Regions from separate parts of the Pseudomonas sp. TE24901 genome, predicted to be linked through region 1. Evidence: riboswitches for the same ligand, from Rfam matches in the RefSeq annotation. Region 1 holds a riboswitch; the other holds the start of a gene.
What was found. A riboswitch is a leader RNA that binds a small molecule or an ion and turns the genes downstream of it on or off. The one in region 1 is predicted to bind cobalamin.
Positions count from the first base shown of each region.

Region 1 (3,398 bases):
TGGCTTGCCTGCGATGGCGGCCTCCCGGTCTGGCGCAAACAATGCCGCAACCGCCACGGGATTGGATGGAAAATAGAAATGTACGTAAGACGCGGTCATGCGGCCTTGCCGGTAGACCGCCTCGGCACCACGCCCACCGTTGGGGCTAAGGCCACGGGCAATCGGCTGCCACTCGGTGGTCGTGAGGGAGTGGTGATAGGTATGGCCGCGCAGCGTGCCTTCGGGCAGCTCGACATTCTGCAGGGCCAGGGCCGCGAGTTTCTTCTGCATCACGGCATCGCCTTGCAGCAGGCCCACCAGTTCGGCGCGGACGCCATCGACATCGGTCAGCGAGTCGAGCAGGTACAGCATGCCGCCGCATTCAGCGAGCAAGGGTTTGCCGGCGGCATGGTGAGCGCGGATGGCTTTGAGCATCGGCGTGTTTTGCGACAGTGCCTGGTGGTGCAACTCCGGATAGCCACCCGGCAGGTAGAGGCTTTCGGCGTCTGGCAATTGGTGGTCATGGATCGGCGAGAAGAAGTGCAACTCGGCACCCATCGCGCGTAGCAGGTCGAGACTGGCGCCGTAGGTAAAGGCGAAGGCTTCGTCGCGGGCCACAGCAATACGCACGCCTTCGAGCAACGGCTCGGCCACGATCACTTCGGGCGCGGCAAAGGTGACCGGAGGCGGTAAGGCGACTTCGCAGCTGCTGCCCAGTGCTTGAGCGGCGGCATCCAGGCGCACATCGAGATCATTCAATTCGCTGGCTTGCACTAGCCCCAAGTGTCGGCTGGGCAGTTCGATCCCGGTTTCGCGGGACAATGCGCCATACCAGCGCAAGCCTTCAGTCAGGCTGCCTTCCAGCAACTGCGCGTGGCGCAAGGTGCCGACGCGGTTGGCCAGCACGCCGGCAAACGGCAGGTCCGGCTGATAACGCGCCAGACCCAGGGCCAGGGCACCGAAGGTCTGGGCCATGGCGGTGCCGTCGATCACGCCCAGCACCGGCACACCGAAGTGCCGCGCCAGGTCGGCGCTGGAGGGCGTACCGTCGAACAGGCCCATCACGCCTTCGATGAGGATCAGGTCGGCCTCGCCCGCCGCTTCCCACAACAGGCGGCGACTTTCCTGCTCGCCCACCATCCACATGTCCAGCTGGTACACCGGCGCACCGCTGGCACGCTCGTGGATCATGGGGTCGAGGAAGTCCGGGCCGCACTTGAACACGCGCACCTTGCGCCCCAGGTTGCGGTGCAAACGGGCCAGCGCGGCGGTGACGGTGGTTTTGCCCTGGCCGGACGCCGGTGCGGCGATCAAGACGGCCGGGCAATGACGGGGCTGATTCAAAGTTCGACGCCCTTCTGTGCCTTGATACCGGCCTGGAACGCGTGCTTGAGCATGCCCATTTCGGTGACGGTGTCGCCCATTTCGATCAATTCGGGTTTGGCGCCACGGCCAGTGACCACCACGTGTTGCATCGGAGGTCGGGCTTGCAGGTCGCTGAGCACCTGGTCCAGGTCGAGGTAACCGTGCTTGAGGGCGATATTCAGCTCATCCAGCACCACCAGGCCGATGGCCGGATCTTGCAGCAGTTCGCGGGACACCGCCCAGGCGGCTTCGGCGGCGGCAATGTCGCGCTGGCGGTCCTGGGTTTCCCAGGTGAAGCCTTCGCCCATGACGTGGAAACGCACTTGCTCGGGGAAGCGGCGGAAGAACAACTCTTCACCGGTGCTGTTACGCCCCTTGATGAACTGCACCACGCCGCACTGCATGCCGTGGCCCATGGCCCGGGCCAGCATGCCGAATGCGGAGCTGCTCTTGCCTTTGCCGTTGCCGGTCAATACCAGCAACAAACCGCATTCATTGGGGGAGTTTGCGATGCGCTCGTCGATCACGGCTTTTTTGCGCAGCATGCGCGCCAGGTGACGTTCGTCGCGGTCGGGGGAATCGGTCATGGCAGCTCTCCGTTGGGGCTGGACAAAAACGGCGGGCAGGGAAAAGAAAATACAGACAGCCAAGCATCGCCCACCGTGATGCTGTTGGATGCTCCGGGCCGGTCTCCGGGCTCATGAGTGGCGCCCTGCCCTTGTGAAAAGAGCGAGCAGACCGACGTTGCGCCTTCCCATATCGCGCGCGATACAGTGGCAAAAGGCAGCGTCTTGACTCATTTACCGTTGCGGGGGCAGCGCCGGAATCGCGGCAGCACTGTGTACAAGTGCGCTCACTCACCGGCTTCCCTGTTTCACCCTGTCGACGCATACGCCACAGAGCACCTGGAACAAGCCGCGAAGGTTAGTGGGTTGGGGGTGGAGCGTCAATTAAAGCCGGCCTCGCACTTGAACCATCGGACCGCCGTACTCCTCTACCCTTACAGGTATTCAGGAGAACACCATGCATAAAACCAGACTCGCCTTACTGATCATGCTCGCAGGCACCCTCGCCGCCTGCGGTGAAAGCTCAACGTTGCAGGTGTCGGACGGCACCGGTCCTTCGCCCAAGTTGCCCGAACCGAACAAGACACTGATCCCCACCGTCAACATCGCCCCGGCGATCGGCTGGCCTGATGGCGCAAAACCAACGGCCGCCGCAGGCACCCAGGTGGCCGCGTTCGCCGAAGGGCTGGACCACCCGCGCTGGCTGTATGTACTGCCCAACGGCGATGTGCTGGTGGCCGAAACCAATGCGCCGCCCAAACCGGATGATGCCAAGGGGATTCGCGGCTGGGTCATGGAGAAGGTCATGGGCCGCGCCGGCGCGGGTGTGCCGAGCCCGAACCGCATCACACTGCTGCGCGATGCCGACCACGACGGCGTTGCCGAGACGCGCACAGTGTTCCTGGAGAACCTGAACTCACCGTTCGGCATGACCCTGGTCGGCAACGATTTGTACGTGGCGGACTCGGACCAACTGCTGCGCTTCCCCTATCAACCGGGCGAAACTACGATCAAGGAAGCCGGCACCAAAGTGGTCGACCTGCCAGGCGGCAGCATCAACCACCACTGGACCAAGAACGTAGTAGCGAGCAAAGACGGCAGCAAACTGTATGTGAGCGTCGGCTCCAACAGCAACGTCGGCGAAAACGGCCTGGAAGCGGAAGAAGGTCGGGCGGCGATCTGGGAAGTGGATCGCGCCTCGGGCCAGCACCGCATCTTCGCCTCAGGCCTGCGCAACCCGAATGGCATGGCTTGGGAGCCGCAGACGGGCAAGTTGTGGACGGCGGTGAATGAGCGTGACGAGATCGGCAGCGACTTGGTGCCGGACTACATCACGTCGGTCAAGGATGGCGGCTTCTACGGCTGGCCTTTCAGTTATTACGGCCAGCACGTGGATGTGCGCGTTTCGCCGCAGAACCTGGACCTGGTGGCCAAGGCCATCGCGCCGGACTATGCCGTGGGCCCGCATACGGCATCGTTGGGGCTGAC
Region 1 covers NZ_JBSSAF010000007.1:61,685-65,082, forward strand. Annotated here, with positions in the region: gene ACVWVP_RS15485 (cobyrinate a,c-diamide synthase) at 1-1,323, opposite strand, end outside; gene cobO (cob(I)yrinic acid a,c-diamide adenosyltransferase) at 1,320-1,931, opposite strand; cobalamin riboswitch at 2,011-2,268, opposite strand; gene ACVWVP_RS15495 (PQQ-dependent sugar dehydrogenase) at 2,368-3,398, shown strand, end outside.

Region 2 (3,398 bases), on a different contig from region 1:
ACCGCTGCGGGCACCAGCGAGCCGGCATAGATGATCACCGGGCAGTTACGGATCAGCCGCTGACCCTTGACGGTGATCAATTCCGGGTCGCCGGGGCCTGCGCCGATGAAGTAGACGGTCATGGGAAATTCCTGTCGAAAAACGGGCGAGCATGAAAGTGGCTCATGATCGGAAGCGGCGATTATCGGGATTTTAGCCGGCGCACGCCAACGCAAAGGTAGCCTGGGCGGCTTTTTTGCGGGTGATCAGCAGTCCGGCAGGGGCACCCGCGAGGTGTTCGGCCAGGGCCAGGGCAGCGCTTTCGGCGACGCCGTAGCAGCCGGTATGGGCAAAGGCGACCTCGGATTTGTGACTCAAACGCTCGGCATAAACCGCCAGTTGTCCTGCGTTGAAACAGTGCAACGGGAGATCCAGCGCCCGGGCCATGGCCCGTATTCCCGGTTCATCCTTTTTCAGATCGATACTGGCCAGCGCGGTAATGCTGTTGCGATCAACGCCCCCCTCCGCGAGGGCGCTGTCAAACAGATCCAGCAGGGCGTGAACGTCACAACCCCGCTGGCAGCCCAAGCCGACCGCCAGGATCATGCAGCGTAGTGATCGTCACGGTTGCGACGGAACAACCACGCGCTGATCAGGCCCAGCGCCAGCCAGAAGGCGACGTTGGTCAGGTGCGAGGCGATCTTGAACTGCGCTTCCAGCGCCTCGGGTGCCAGCATCGAGTGCACTTCCGGTTGTGGCGCGCCGATGACGTGAGGCACGGCCAGGATCGCGGCACCCAGCACTTTCAGCAGCCAGTTACGGCCAAACACCAGCAGCGCAATACCGGCGGCGGTGGAGGCGGCGGTGCCGATCCACCAGATCTGCCGTTGCGCCAGATCGGCTGCCGCAGTGCCTGGCAGCTCAGGTGGCAGGCCCATGGTCGGCGCCAGTACGAAGGTGGCGTAACCGGCCAAGCCCCACAGCAAGCCTTGCGCGGTACGGGTCGGTGCGCGCAGGGTGTAGAGACCGGCCAGCATCAGGGCGAAACCGACTGCTACGACCAGGTTGCCGCCTGTGGTCGACAGCACACGCTGCCAGCCATCTTCCGGCTCCCAGGCCTCGGCGTCATGGCTGTGGGCGGCGGCGCCTTCGGCGTGTTCGTGGGCCACTTCGGTGGCGGCCGGGGCGTTTTCGAAGGTTTCCGCCTGCAGAATCAGCGGGGCGACCCAGAAGCTTTGCAGCAGGGTCAGCAGCAGGGCGGCCAGCAGGCCAGTGAACCCTGCGGTTTGCGCAATACGCTTGATCATGTCGGCAAGTCTCAGTGGCACGGGAACGCGGCGCTGTGGCGGGTATCGTGGGCTGCGTTGTGCACCGCCTCGATATGCGAGAAACCGGCGAAATACACCAGACACGCGCCGAGGATCGACGCACCGATGGCGGCGGTCAGGCGTTGGCTGAGGGTGGTGGTGTTGCCGGTGGCGTGCGAGGTGCTGGTGATGATCGACATGGCGCGTCCCTTCAGGGTTTCAGGGTGACACGAGCGCATGAAAACCCCGCGAGCCGGGCACGCAGGGTTCGAACAGCGCCCGCCCACCGCGGGTTTGTTATCTGATTTTTTCGGGCCGGTCTCCGGGCTTGCGAGGGGGCTCTTGGGAGAGTCCTGAAAGCATCGCCTTCCCATGCAAGTGCACAGTGGTTATGACGCTTCGCTCGCTTACCGTTGCGGGGGCAGCACCGGACTTGCCATAGGGGTATGGCGTACCGGTTTCCCGTTTCACCCTTTGCAGGGCACCCGAAACAAGGTGTGTAGGAGAACATGGGCGGTTGATGTGCGTCAAACACCTTGAACGGCTGTAAATGTTTAAGGTGTTTGACGGATAGGGTTGACCTCAAGGGTGACGAGCGATCGATGTTACTTTTTTGTGGATCAGACAAATTTTTATATCATCTCGAAATGAACCTGACTCTGCGATGATCGGAAGCGTAGGTGATCAAGTAGTCAAGGTTGTCATGATCAAACCTCTCGTCTTGTAATCCTCTTCCGCTGAGTGTCCAGCCCACTCCTATGTCCAGCTGGTTGAGAAGCTCGGTGCGTTTGAGGATCTCCTCGGCAATGGCTGAGGCTTTTGGAGAGAAGGTTCTCGTGGTTGGCACCTGACCGGCGGCCTCTTTTAATTCTTTGAAGTTGACGTATTCATCGCCCTGTCCGGCTGCATATTCATCGAAGTGTTTCTTCACCTCTTGTAGCAACTCTTTGTCACTGTAGAACCAGACCTGGGGCTTTTGCTCTGTTGTACTTCTCTTTGCCCGAGTTTCGAGGCTACTCGTGCTGGTGTATGCAGCGTGTTGGATCTGAATACTGTCCTGCGGGGCATCAGCTTCTTTCTCGCCTTTGTAGCTCGGCGAGTTGGGTGGCAGGTTAAAGTGGAGAGGGTAAAGTGTCATGTTTGATCCTTTATTGCGTTGGTATGTCTGGCGCGCATTGAGCGCTTATGAGCCAAATCTGTGTGGTGCAAAAGTCCAAGCTGTTCCTAGCTGGCTATCGGGCAATTAATGCGAGTTGTAAGTTTCATTCGACTGCCGCGGTATGGCGCGAACCTCATGTGTTGGCATTGACCCGCTCTGTGGCACTGCGTAGCCTTGCACCCTCGAGGTTCTCCAGCCCAGGCCGGAGCTAAGAAGGGAACGCGGTCCAAGCCGCGGCTGCCCCCGCAACTGTAAAGGGTTCAGCTGACTGCCACGCCACTGCCGACAAGGCGGGAAGGCGCAGCCAGCGCCGGTCGCAAGACCCGCACGCCCCAAGCCAGGAGACCTGCCTCGCAACCGATTTTCTACTTCAACCGGGCGGGGTGATCCGGTGACGAAATCCGCTGCTGCGCGCCGTCGCAGGGCCTATCGTCCCGTATGCCCGCCCCAAAGGGCATCCGATGAAAACACTGGCCAAACTCCCCGTCACCATCGTTACCGGCTTCCTCGGGTCGGGCAAAACCACCTTGCTGCGCCACATGCTCGACAACGCCCAGGGCCGTCGCATCGCGGTAATCGTCAACGAATTCGGCGAATTGGGCATCGACGGTGAAATCCTCAAGCAGTGCTCCATCGGTTGCACCGAAGAAGAAGCCAACGGCCGCGTCTACGAGTTGGCCAACGGCTGCCTGTGCTGCACCGTGCAGGAAGAGTTCTTCCCGGTGATGCGCGAACTGGTGGCCCGTCGTGGTGACCTCGACCACATTCTCATCGAAACCTCAGGCCTGGCCCTGCCAAAACCCTTGGTACAAGCCTTCCAGTGGCCGGAAATCCGCAGCGCCTGCACCGTCGACGCGGTAATCACCGTGGTCGACAGCCCGGCCGTCGCCGCGGGCACCTTCGCCGCCTTCCCGGACCAGGTCGACGCCCAGCGTAAACTGGACCCGAACCTG
Region 2 covers NZ_JBSSAF010000017.1:133,290-136,687, reverse strand. Annotated here, with positions in the region: gene cobM (precorrin-4 C(11)-methyltransferase) at 1-122, opposite strand, end outside; gene ACVWVP_RS27270 (cobalamin biosynthesis protein) at 193-585, opposite strand; gene ACVWVP_RS27265 (CbtA family protein) at 582-1,286, opposite strand; gene ACVWVP_RS27260 (CbtB-domain containing protein) at 1,298-1,486, opposite strand; cobalamin riboswitch at 1,583-1,790, opposite strand; gene ACVWVP_RS27255 (hypothetical protein) at 1,924-2,424, opposite strand; cobalamin riboswitch at 2,614-2,813, shown strand; gene cobW (cobalamin biosynthesis protein CobW) at 2,907-3,398, shown strand, end outside.
Region 2: another riboswitch for cobalamin. It lies ahead of ACVWVP_RS27260 (CbtB-domain containing protein); the one in region 1 lies ahead of cobO (cob(I)yrinic acid a,c-diamide adenosyltransferase).